DNA from 3 places in the Paraburkholderia sp. GAS41 genome. Region 1 is predicted to be linked to each of the others. Evidence: riboswitches for the same ligand, from Rfam matches in the RefSeq annotation. Region 1 holds a riboswitch; each other region holds the start of a gene.
What was found. A riboswitch is a leader RNA that binds a small molecule or an ion and turns the genes downstream of it on or off. The one in region 1 is predicted to bind cobalamin.
Positions count from the first base shown of each region.

Region 1 (4,189 bases):
GTCCCGACTGACGCTGATTGCTCAAAAAGGGACAAGCAAATACGACAGAGCCAGTGTGTTTCGACCCTGCAAACACCTTGTCGGTTTAATTCGATTGCCTTTCTCGTCGCCTACATCATCGTCAATTCACCCGCAGAGCGTCAACCCTGGTGTGTACGCTCGCGCACACACCAGCCACTGACCGGATGTGCGGTTTCAAACAGATGAGGCATCGAGCCGCGACGGTCTATCGTTCGCTGCGAGGATGTGAGGACGGGGAGGAGGGAGCGATGAGCGCGGGCTTCAGGGCGTGCTCGGTCCCTTTAATCGGTTTTGCAGCCGGTTCGCAATAAGCGCATGGAGCTTGCGTTTCACGCGTGCGGCCAGAGCGAACAGTAACGGCAGTTCGACGAGCCGGCCACGCGCGCCGAGCACGATCAAACGTTTCTCGTGCCAGGTCTGCTGGTTCGCCCAGCGCGCTTTGTAGTCGCCGTGCAGAGGCCGAAAATCGAAATCGCGGCCATGCGCGTGCGACCATCGGACCATGAAGTCAACCAGCAAGGCACCGACGGAATAGGTGCTGAACGCCTCTTCATACGTGGTAATGAAGTACTCGACCGATTTCGCGCCGACCAGGTTCACGGATGCCGCGACCGGAACGCCGTCCATCTTCACGAAGGCAACCAGCGGCGTCGTCTTCAGGTCAAGCCGCGACGCCATCCCAATGAAGAAGTCGCGTACCCGATCGTCCATCAGATAAGGCGTGTCGACGCCGCGATCGACTGCCCATTTTCGTTTGTTCGCGAAGAGCCATGTCAGCACCGACTCGGCGTCGGCGACTGTCGTGCTCCAGCCAATTTCCAGCGCGCCCTTCGCTTCGAGCCGTTTGCGGTTATAGCGCAGACTCGAACGGAGGGCCTTGGGCAGCGTCGCCAGGAAGTCGTCGTAGCTGGGAAATTCATTGAGGCGAATCGAATAGCCGTCGAGGCCGCGCCACCGTGCCGGTAGCCGGGCCAACACCCAGGACTGAGGTATGCACTCGAGCGAAGCTTCCAGCGGGCCGTCCACTTGAACCATGCCGATCTCGAGAACATCCGCATTGACCTGCATCACGCTTGCCAGCGCGACCGCATAGCGTTCACGGATTGCGTCTGCGTTTCCGTCGAGGAGCGGCCCACCGTATTCTTCATCGCTGCCGCAGGTCAGCGCCTTCGCGACTCGCAGCACGCCCTTGCGAACGATCGAAACGGGCCACAAGGACAGCAACACGTTGTCACGCCATACGAGCGCGACATTCACCACACCGCCCATGGCAATGACACGGCTGGCCGCCAGTTCGCAGTATTCGAATGTCAAACACGGCGAGCCATTGTCGGCCACCGCAGCAAGCGCATTCCACGGCTGACGCAAGGCCGCAAACGCAGCGAGTGTTTCGATCACGACGACTTCTCGTCGATACGCCACGGCCTCGTCCAATTCGGACAGATTGGCCGCTGTATCAGGGCACCTGTTGCTACCGACCTCGTCCATTTCCGCCATGTGAGCGCCTTCTTCCGACGAAACACTCTCATCCACGCCGCTACGCCTTCTCCGTCACCCATCGCTCAACGCGATTGGCTGCCGGGAACTGTTCTTTGCTGAACCGGGATTACGTATTGCTGGAGGCGACGCGCTGCGTGGGCACGACGACATTACGTGGTACCTCGTTCGCGCAGTCAACCAGTATATTTTTTTCCAGCGCTCACGTTTGTGTCACGTATAGCGAACGGAATCGACACGCGCCATCATGACTGCGCCGGCCACCATGTCCATCCGCGAGTCGAACGCCGCAATTCGACAACGGAGAGTGGCGCGATCTCAATGCGAGAAAATGACAGCGCGGGCGCGCGCAGTGCATGGATCAGAGCGGCACGGATGACTGAGGCATGTGTAACAGCGACCACACTCGCCGTCGGGTCCAACGCATCGAGCCATCTGCCAACCCGCGCGAGAAGCTGGACGAAGGATTCGCCGCCATGCGGAGCCGCATTGGGATCGCGAGTCCATGCTGCCAGTTCATGTGGTGTTTCGTCCGCGATATCCGCAAGCCGCCGGCCGCGCCATTGCCCATAGTCCAGGTCCGCGAGTTCAGACGCGACCCGTGGCTCGATGCCGAACGCCCGCGCAGTATCACGCGCGCAGGCCGCAGGACTACTGAACGACATCGCGTCTTCGGCTACGGCCAGATGCTCCCGCCAGGCCATGACCTCCGCCACACCCCGTGCGTCCAGTGACTCGCCAGCGGGGAACCTGCCCTGACGCATCGCGGAAGTCGCTGCGTGGCTGACCAGTAAAACACGCGTATTCATCGAGTCCTTTCAGTTGAAAGCCATGCTGCTGCACACCAATTTTTCCTTTCGTTTGAAAGCCATACAGATTGGGGAAATGACAGCTTGCGTTTCCCCGACCGGCAAAGTCCAGTCTGAAAGCCATATCGATCGGGCAAACACCAGCTTGCATTTCCCCGACCGGCAAAGTTTAGCGCGTAGAATGTGCTCTGGCGCGGAGCACGGAAGCCGGTGTAAGCCCGGCGCGGTCGCGCCACTGTAAGCGGTCCATGTACGAACCGAAAGCCAGACCCGAGCTCCGCGCCACTTCTACAATCCACTATTGGGGCGCGTAACCCCTGGAGAAAGTCAATCATGACTGACGCTGTCTTTAATCCGGCCGCCGAGCCTACTCCCATTCCGCTGCGTGAACTGATGCCATGGATTATCTTTGGTGGCCTGATCATGCTGCTCGCCATTTATTTCGTCGGTGCCGAAGAGGGTGCGACATCGCTCGTACCCGGCATGTACGTCCACGAATTCGTCCACGACGGCCGCCACCTGCTTGGCTTCCCCTGCCACTAACGCGGAGTCCAACATGGTCGGCAAATTGCTGGTACGCGGCATGCTTGCGGGCGTGGCCGCGGGACTCCTCACGTTTAGTTTCGCCAAGCTGGTCGGCGAACCCCAGGTCGATCAGGCCATTTCCTTCGAGGCCAAGGCCGATGCGGCAAAGGGCGAGCCGCCTGAGCCCGAAATCGTCAGCCGGCATACGCAAGCCGGGCTGGGTCTATTGACCGGTGTGGTGTCGTTTAGCGCCGCCGTCGGCGGACTGTTTGCACTGACGTTCGCCTACACGTTCGGCCGCGTCAGTAAACTGCCCGCACGTCCGCTGTCCGCGTGGCTCGCGCTCGCGGCCTTCATCACCCTCGTGATCGTACCGAACATCAAATACCCGGCCAATCCACCGTCAGTGGGCGACCCTGAGACGATCGGCATGCGCACCGGGCTGTTCTTCCTCATGATCGCCATTTCAATTGCCACGATGGTGTTTTCGCTCAAGGTACGCAAGCACGCCATTGCCCACCTGGGCCAATGGAATGCGTCGATCGTAGCGGGCCTCGTCTTTGTCGTGATCATCGGTGCCGTGCAGCTGGCGCTGCCCGTGATCAACGAGGTGCCGGCCGCGTTCCCCGCAGTCCTGCTGTGGAAATTCAGGGTTGCGGCGATCGGCATGCAGGTGATCTTGTGGACGACGATCGGTTTGCTGTTCGGCGCGCTCGCCGAGCGTGCCCAACGCGCGGCATCGACAGACCGGATGATCGGCAAGTCGGCTTACCTCTGAGGTGTCAGGCGTTGCAACCGCTGACTCGGTTGCGCCCTTCCCTCGTACGGATGCCGAACCATCTGTAGCATCCTCGTGAAACGCCCGCCACGCAGCGGGCGTTTCATCTTGCTTCGCTCACGTCTGGCGTTTCACGTCTCGCCTCAGCAGTGTTCCAGCGCGTACGACAGGTCGGCGATCAGATCGTCCGGATGCTCCAGTCCCACGGACACCCGAATCAACCCCTCCGACACACCCGCCTTCGCACGCGCTTCAGCGGGCACGCCGGAATGCGTCGTCGAGGCGGGGTGACAGATCAGCGACTCCGTGCCGCCAAGACTCACGGCGGACTTGAACAACGACAGACCATTGATGAGTTTGAACGCCTGCTCGCGGCCGCCGTCGAGAACGAATGCGAACGTCGAGCCCGGCCCCGTGCATTGACGCCGATAGACCGCCTGATAGGTAGGGTCCTCGATCAGCTCCGGGTGCAAGACCTTCACAGGATGATAAGGATTGCTCGCGAGCCATCGCGCGACGGCGCTGCCGCTGCGCGCGGCCTGCTCCATCCGCAGCACGA
Region 1 is NZ_JBNDMK010000013.1:109,319-113,507, forward strand. Features, by position in the region: gene P3T43_RS19110 (GNAT family N-acetyltransferase) at 283-1,554, opposite strand; gene P3T43_RS19115 (histidine phosphatase family protein) at 1,764-2,327, opposite strand; adenosylcobalamin (AdoCbl) riboswitch at 2,503-2,630, shown strand; gene P3T43_RS19120 (CbtB domain-containing protein) at 2,661-2,870, shown strand; gene P3T43_RS19125 (CbtA family protein) at 2,884-3,630, shown strand; gene P3T43_RS19130 (cystathionine gamma-synthase family protein) at 3,774-4,189, opposite strand, start outside.

Region 2 (4,189 bases), on a different contig from region 1:
ATTTCTCGCACGATGCCACCAGCGTGGCCGGAGTCGGGATCTGCCGCGGAATCGCCCACCGGTTCGTCATGCTGTTTGATGACTTCAAGCAGCGTGATAGGCAACGCCTGGCGCCATGTATCGAAGCCACCCAGCGGCTGCGCCTCGGCGAGCGCCATGCGCGTGAGGGTGCCACCATGTTGCGCGCGCCACGCGACGAGCACCGCCTCGCCCTGCAACGTCACCGCGTTCGCGATCAGCCGGCCGCCGGGCCGCAACTGCGCCCAACACGCCTCGAGGACGCCTGGCGTGGTCACACCGCCGCCGATAAAAATCACATCGGGCGAGGCCAGCCCCTGAAGCGCCTCGGGCGCCCTCCCCGCGACCAGTTGCAAACCCGGCACGCCGAGCGCGTCGCGATTGTGTTCAATGAAACGTTGACGTTCCGCATGGCCTTCGATGGCGATGGCGCGGCACGCAGGATGCGTGCGCATCCACTCGATACCGATCGAGCCGCTGCCCGCGCCGACATCCCACAGCAGTTCGCCAGGCGTCGGCGCCAGACGCGCGAGCGTGACGGCGCGGACATCGCGCTTGGTCAACTGACCGTCGTGACGAAACGCGTCGTCGGGCAAACCGGGCGTGAGCGGCAGGCGTGGTGCGCCATCCGCCGCGTGGCATTCCAGCGCAACGAGGTTGAGTGCCGCGACCGCCGCGCCGGACCATGCATCCGCGCGACCGTCGAGGCGCCGTTCCCGCTCGCCGCCCAGATGTTCCAGCACGATCATGCGGGTAGCGCCGAAGCCGCGCGAAGTGAGCAATGCCGCCAGTGCGGCCGGAGTGGCGCCGTCGGCACTCAGCACGAACAGCCGCGCGCCGGCGTGCAAATGGACGTTCAGCGTAGCAAGCGGCCGACCCACCAGAGAGACCGCAGTCACCTCCTGCAAAGGCCAGCCCAGCCGCGCCGCCGCCAGCGACAGCGACGACGGCGCCGGCAGCACGCGCAATTCAGCGGCCGGCAGTTGACGTGCAAGCGTTGCTCCCACGCCGAACAGCATCGGATCGCCGCTGGCGAGCACGCACACTGGGGTATTGCGCAGAGCCAGCACGGGCGCGATATCGAAAGGACTCGGCCATGCTGCGCGCCGCGCCGCGAGACGCGCGGGCAACATCGCCAGATGCCGCTCGCCGCCGAATACCACGGCCGCGTCGAGCAGCGCACGGCGGGCCGGCCGCCCCAACCCGGCAAAACCGTCATCGCCGATGCCTACCACGGTCAGCCATGCCGGCATGAATCCATCCTCATACTGAATCTCAATTGATCCGCTGCGGGCCGCCAATCAAGCTTGCCGCGTCGTTGTGCTGTTCGAAAAAAGGCATAATACCGTGTCGCCGGTGCCCTTCGGGGCCGAAGAGGGAACACAGATCACTGTGGCTGCCCCCGCAACTGTATGCAGCGAGTTCGCGCCTTGTTCTGAGCCACTGGTTCAACCGGCTACGCCGGCGCCCGGGAAGGCCAGCGCGAATCACGACCTGCCAGCCAGGAGACCTGCCGGCCAGACTGTTCGTGCAAGCCTTCGTCGGGCGGGGTGTACCGATGCCGCAGCATATCCTTCACCGGCATGCTCGGGCGGTCGCGCGACGCTAACCCGGTGCTCTCTTGACTCACGCGTCATCCTCGTCCATTGATCCTGTTGCCGCCCGTCCGTCGGCGTGTCCGGGCTTGCTGCGCATCGTCGCCGCGCTCGATGGCGGCATCTGCCGGATCAAAATGCCAGGCGGCGTGTTGCGCGCGAGCGAGGCGCGTGCGATTGCGGATGCGGCGGAGCAGCACGCGAGCGGCGTGATCGAGATCACCAACCGGGCGAATCTGCAGATCCGCGGGGTGCTGGCAGGACACGAGGCGGTGTTGAGCGAGCGGCTCGTCGACGCCGGGTTTGGGCCTGCGACTCTTGCTGCGATTGAGGCACTTCTCATGTCAGCGGCACGTGCCGCCAGCGCCGCCGACGACGTCCGCAACCTGATGCTCAGCCCCAGCGCCGGTCGTGATCCACAGGCGCTAATCGATACGCGCCCTCTCGCCGGACAGCTTCTCGCGCTATTGCAAAGCGAGCCGCGTTTTACCGCGCTCTCGCCGAAATTCGCGCTGCTGCTGGACGGCGGCGAGCAACTGGCGATGGTCGAGCATCCGCACGATGTCTGGCTTGCTGCGATGTCCACGGATGATGGTGTGCGATTCGCCTTCGGACTGGCGGGTTGTCCGCCCGTGGCGCAAGTGGAGTCCAGCGGCGCCGGCACGCGTCCAATGCCTGTCGAACCGGCACCGGCTCCGGCATGCACAAGCGAACCGATGCAGGCACTCACAAGCGAACCAGCACGCGCAAGCAAACCCGCCCCGGCACACCCAACCGCATCCACCCCCGCACTCGCCGCAGTACTGCCCTCGCAAGTGCCCGCGTTGGCAAACGCACTGCTGCAGACGTTCCTCGACCTCGCTGCGCCCGATCACACACGCATGCGCCATCTGCTTGAGGCTCACCCGCTGGAAGCGGTCATGCAGCGCACGCAAACCTACCTCGATTTCCCGCTAGTCATCGAGCCCGCGCTCGCGCAATGGCATCGCGCGTCCGCCGACGCCTCGCTGCGCTTCGGCGTCCATCCGCAACGCGCGCCGGGAACCTGGCAGGTGGGCGGCCAGGCGCCGCTCGGACGTCTCGACGCGGCGACCCTGCGCGCGCTCGCCAGCATCGCCGAAGAATCGGGCGACGCCACGTTGCACATGACGCCATGGCAAAGCGTGCTGCTGCCCGACATCGCCGCCGACGCCACCGCAGCCGTCCTCGCGCGCCTCGCCGCACTCGGTTTCGCCTGCGATCCGACCCAGCCTCTGGCCCGCCTGATCGCCTGCGCCGGCTCGACCGGTTGCGCAAAGAGCCTCGCCGACACCAAGACCGATGCGTTGCGTCTCGCCTCGCTTTTGCCAGCCGCCGTCGAGCAAGTGCATCTGAGCGGCTGCCCGCGCTCATGCGCGGCCGCGCATCGCGCGCAGTACACCCTGCTGGCGGCAGCCGAGTGCCATTACGACCTTTATCGACGCAGCGACGACCAGCCCGGCTTCGGCCAGTGCGTCGCGCGCCATCTGACGATTGAACAGGCGGCCGACGCCCTCGCACGGCTGGCCCGGAGCCCCATTGATGCTTGATTACATTCGCGACGGTCAGGAGATCTATCGCCAATCCTTCGCGACGATTCGCGCGGAGGCCGACCTGTCGAGCATCCCCGCCGACCTCGAAAAACTCGCCGTACGGGTGATCCACGCCTGCGGCATGGTCGACGTGGTCGACGACTTGCGTTTTTCCGCCGACGCCGGCGCCGTGGGCCGCGCGGCGCTCGCAGGCGGTGCGCCGATCCTCTGCGACGCGCGCATGGTCGCCGAGGGCGTCACGCGTACCCGTCTGCCGGCTGACAACCCGGTGATCTGCACGCTCGGCGATCCGACTGTGCCCGCCATGGCGCGCGAACTCGGCAATACGCGCTCGGCGGCAGCGCTCGAACTGTGGCGGCCGCATCTGGCAGGCAGCGTCGTGGTGATCGGCAATGCGCCGACCGCGCTGTTCTATCTGCTCGAGATGCTCGACGCCGGCGCGCCTCGTCCCGCACTGATTCTCGGTTTTCCGGTCGGCTTCGTCGGCGCGGCGGAATCGAAAGCGCTGCTCGCCGAACACAGCCGTGGCGTGCCCTATGTGATCGTCAAGGGACGACGCGGCGGCAGCGCGATGGCCGCCGCCGCCGTCAATGCCCTCGCTTCGGAGACCGAATAAATGACCGCACGAGGACGTCTGTTCGGACTGGGCGTGGGCCCCGGAGACCCGGAGCTGATTACGCTGAAAGCGCTACGCCTGCTGAAAGCGGCACCCGTGGTCGCCTATTTCGTCGCCAAGGGCAAAAAAGGCAACGCGTTCAGCATCATCGAGGCGCATCTGAGCGAGACGCAGCAGCACCTGCCGTTGATCTATCCGGTGACGACCGAAGCGCTGGAACCCCCGCTTTGCTACGAAGCGATCATTGCCGACTTCTACGACACCGCGGCGCAAGTCGTCGCTACGCACCTCGATGCAGGCCGCGACGTTGCGGTGATCTGTGAAGGCGATCCGTTTTTCTACGGCTCTTATATGTATCTGCACGACCGCCTTGCAGCTCGCTTCGAGGC
Region 2 is NZ_JBNDMK010000008.1:227,848-232,036, reverse strand. Features, by position in the region: gene cbiE (precorrin-6y C5,15-methyltransferase (decarboxylating) subunit CbiE) at 1-1,271, opposite strand, end outside; cobalamin riboswitch at 1,356-1,550, shown strand; gene P3T43_RS14315 (precorrin-3B synthase) at 1,640-3,181, shown strand; gene P3T43_RS14310 (precorrin-8X methylmutase) at 3,174-3,800, shown strand; gene P3T43_RS14305 (precorrin-2 C(20)-methyltransferase) at 3,801-4,189, shown strand, end outside.
Region 2: linked by a shared signal. The riboswitch ahead of P3T43_RS14315 (precorrin-3B synthase) and the one ahead of P3T43_RS19120 (CbtB domain-containing protein) in region 1 are both predicted to bind cobalamin.

Region 3 (4,189 bases), on a different contig from region 1:
CGAAAGTCGGCAGACGGAATGCGTTGCCGTACGAGAGCCGCGCCGTATAAATCGGCGTGATTGCACAAGCTACCGCGACATTGCCCGTATTGACCGACTGCCCCTCGACAATCTCGTGACGCCCCGCGAGGAACACGGTCAAATCACCTAACGTCGCCGATTGATGCAGTGAAACGGCGGAATCGTTGCGGGTCGGAACGCCTGTGGGAATGTCGACGGGCAGGAAGGCTTGTTCGCGTGAGAAGTCGTACGCGAGCTTCGTTTCGCCGGACAGCGGCAGGTTGAAAAGACTCAAACCGTGCTCCTGATGGGTCAGCGAAGTCGACGTGCTCAAACGCGTCGAATCGATTTCGTCGGTCGGGATGCCCGGAGTGTTCGTATACAGGAACTGACGATCGTTCGCGTAGCCGACTGACTGGTCGAACTGGGTGAACGGCGTGATGTCCAGGTGGAATGCCACGCCCGTCGTCAGCTGATGATCGAGTTGCCGGTCGTCGCCGCCCGCATCGTCATACGAGAGATCAGACTTGTGGTACAGCGCAAACGTGGAGATCGACCAGTTATCGTGTGCATAGCCGAGGCGTGCGTCCACGTTCTGCGCGTGGTACGGATTACGGCCATCCTCGTGGCCATAGGCCCATGGCGCGGTCGCGTCGATGCCCGCGGTGTTGTAGTCGTGCAGGCCCAGCGAGTACGTCAGACCGGACAATGCCGCGAGCGGACCGGTGGACGGGATCGCGCCCGACGTGCGCACCTGCGTGTCGAAGGTCTTGTTCGAGCCGCCGCCAGCGGAAATCGTGGTCTGGTTCGGCTGATTCGACGCGTGGTTCGTGAACAGTTGCACCACGCCGCCCATGGCGTCGGCACCGAATGACGCGGCCGCAGGGCCCGAAATGACTTCGACACGATCGAACGCGGAGGTCGGCAGATCCGCCCACTCGACCTGGCCGGTGGTCGCGGAACCGACGCGGATACCATCGATGAACACCGCGACCTGATTCGCCGATGAACCTCGGATACTGACGCCGGCCAACGAACCCGGCCCGCCGTTTTGCGTAATCGTGACGCCCGGCAGCGTGGCGAGGGCCTGCGTGATACTGGGGTCGATGGGAGACAGCCGGGCCAGATCCGCACGCGTGAGAACCTGCGTCGAGGCGTAGCGCTGATCGAACGATTGCGGCAGGTGCTGGGTGTCGCCGGTGACGAGAATATTCGGCAGCGTGGTGGCTGCCGCAGCCTGTTGATCCGGCTGCGGTAACGACACGTCGTCCGCGGCATGCGCAAGCTGGCACGCCGAAACGGTCAGAGCCGAAGTGATGATCAAACGACGGAACTTCATAAGGGACAACCTGATTATTAGAAGAATGGATGACATGCTGCGCACGCGAACGCAATGGTTCGAAGTCCGATGCATGTCATTACAAAATGCTTTCTTTTGCGAAACCGGGGCAGCGCTAACCGCAGCGGAGTGTGGGCGGCACCATCATCTCGCGGGCCGCCTGATTAGCGCACCTTAGCGACCTGCGTGCTCGCGCGCCGATGCAAGCGCCAATAGAAACGCGCAACGCAGACTCGCAACGGGACACGAAGCGGAGCCATCGGCGGAATAGGGGTCTAGCTGGAAGTCCGGCTCACAGACAAGGTCGGTCATGCAGATATCTCCAGGGGATTACGCGCCCCAAAGTCGGAAGAGGGATACGACGCCGAGGTCTGACTTCCGGTTCAGGCTGCAACCGGTCACAGTGGCGCGACCGCGCTGGATTTTCACCAGCTTCCACGAGTCGTACGGGCGGTATTTTACGGGTGATCCGATGCCGGTTGAATTTTTTCTGGCCTGGCGTGGGAGGGATTAGACACGGCAGAACGCCCATGCAGCGCGATCAGCACGTCTTCACCGTCGAAGGAATGTAAACTTGTCAGTCTGAGAAAACGGATGAACCATGCTTAGATTCGACAACCTGTGCAAACGCTACGGCGAACGCACTGTCTTTTACGGATTGCATTACAGCGCCAGCACGGGCTGCGTTGCGCTGAACGACGAAAGCGGTAGCGGCAAGTCCACCTTGCTCGCCGTTCTCGCCGGAGAGATCGAACCAGACGCGGGCGAGGTCTGGATTGGCGGCCATTCGCTGCGTACCATTCCGCACGCGGCGAAATCCGCCCTCACCTACATACCCGAAGACTGCCTGACGTTTCCGCTCGAAACCGGGCGTGAGTTTCTCGAACGCGTGGCTGCGCAAAGAAATGCGACGCTCGAGCCATACACGCTCGAACTGGCAAAGCGCTTTGGCCTGACGTCGCATCTTGAGAAACGCTTCGAGCAGATGTCGTTCGGCACGCGCAAGAAAATGTTCCTCACGGCGACTTCGGTTGGCGCGCCCACTGTCGTCATTGCCGATGAACCTGCCGGCGGGCTCGATGCCGCCGCGCGCGCAGTGCTGGTCGATCTGTTTAAAGAGTTGGGCAAGCAGCGGGTGGTTTTCTTTACGAGCTACGATGCCGCATTCACGCAGGCGTGCGAAGCAAAATCGATCAGTTTTGCAGATCTTGCTACCGCGAGCCCATGAGGCTCTTGTGAGGCTGATGTCGCGGCTTGCACGTACGAGCCAGCGTCATCTTCCCCGTTCAGATCGAGCCCAATGCCGGACGCCTAGCGGCTCGGCCAGCGCTCCTGAACGTAGCGCGCCCAGCGCCGCCACGGTGGATCTGCGAACAGGATCAGTGCCACCAGCGCGAGACAGCCGCAAAACAGGAAGGTGCCCCGATAGCCGACACCCGCGACCAGCAACCCCGATAGCACGCCCGACAGAATCGAGCCGACCCGCGACGAGTTGAAGAACAATGCCGTGGCCGCCCCGGGCGTGCGCGGCATCAGATCCTGCACGTAAGTCATGCCAAGACACGACGTCACCGCCACCACGAAGGCGTTGAGCGCCTGCATCGGAATCAGCAACGACACGGAACCCACCGCGGCCACGCAGATGAAATACAGCATATGCACGCCGGCGCACGCTGCAAGCCAGCGCAGTTTGTTGAGCGTCGCACCGCGGGCGCCGAGCGCCAGCATCATCGGAATTTCGAGGAAGGCGCCCAATCCGAGCATGATGGATACGTCGATGCTCGAGCCGTGCAGACCGCGCACGACATAGAGCGGCAACACGATCATGGTCGCGTTGGCGGCGAGGCCGATCAGCGTCAACGCCAGCACCGAGCGCCAGATCACGCGCGACGACGCGACCGGGTGAACGAAATCCGGCTTGACCGGCGTCTCGGGTTCGACCGTGGTGACTTCCAGCGATGATGCCGGATCACCGGGCACGTGGTCCGGCACCTCGGGCAAGTCCTCGACCGGCGCCTCGTGCATGCGCCAGATGATGACGCCCGATGCGACGAAGCACGCCGCCGCGAACAGAAACAGCCCATAGAAGCCGATCCCGGCCAGCACCAGCGCACCCACGGAGGGCCCGAATACCCACGCCACCGACAGCACCGTGCGCAGCGTTGCGGTGGCAAAGGTCCGTTCGGACTCGCTCGTCACGGGCAACGCCGCGCGGCCGAACGAAAACACCAGCGACAGGGCCGAACCGCCCGCGCCGAGAAACGCGATCCCAATGATGAGAAGCGCGCGGTAATCGCGCACGAAACACAGCAACAGAAATCCGAGCGCCGCTGCGCCCAGCGCCGCCAGCAGCAGCGTACGGTGATGACCGTGGCGATCGGACCATTTGCCGGCCCAGCCGCTCGCCGCCACCCCACTCGCCGCAATCAGCGTCATGAACAGCCCGAGCTTGAGCGGTGTCATGCCGGCTCGCTCCACACCGAACAGCGACAGGTACGGCGCGGTGAACGACATGGCGACCCCGAGCATCAGCGTCGCGCCCGCCAGCGACATGAAGGACGGGATGCGCGTGAGACTGACGAGCCGGGAGTAGTTCATCGATGAGGTCATGCTGACTGCATACACTCGGACGGGGAATCCGCTCAGTGGATGTAGCTAGCTGTCGGCAATGGCACGCGTGCCGACCTCCCCGGAAGGTGGCCGGCACGACGCACGGGTGAACCGGCAGTATGCCAAAGCTTGCTGGATCGCGTTAGCGCGCCCGCTGCCGGCGTCAGCGCATTTCGATCCACGCAGCGATGTCGCAGGGTCCGACTTCGGCGCCCCCCAGCACAAAATGCGCCCCTACCG
Region 3 is NZ_JBNDMK010000027.1:99,698-103,886, forward strand. Features, by position in the region: gene P3T43_RS29320 (TonB-dependent receptor domain-containing protein) at 1-1,339, opposite strand, end outside; adenosylcobalamin (AdoCbl) riboswitch at 1,697-1,786, opposite strand; gene P3T43_RS29325 (ABC transporter ATP-binding protein) at 1,941-2,567, shown strand; gene P3T43_RS29330 (sugar efflux transporter) at 2,651-3,937, opposite strand; gene P3T43_RS29335 (beta-galactosidase) at 4,113-4,189, opposite strand, start outside.
Region 3: linked by a shared signal. The riboswitch ahead of P3T43_RS29320 (TonB-dependent receptor domain-containing protein) and the one ahead of P3T43_RS19120 (CbtB domain-containing protein) in region 1 are both predicted to bind cobalamin.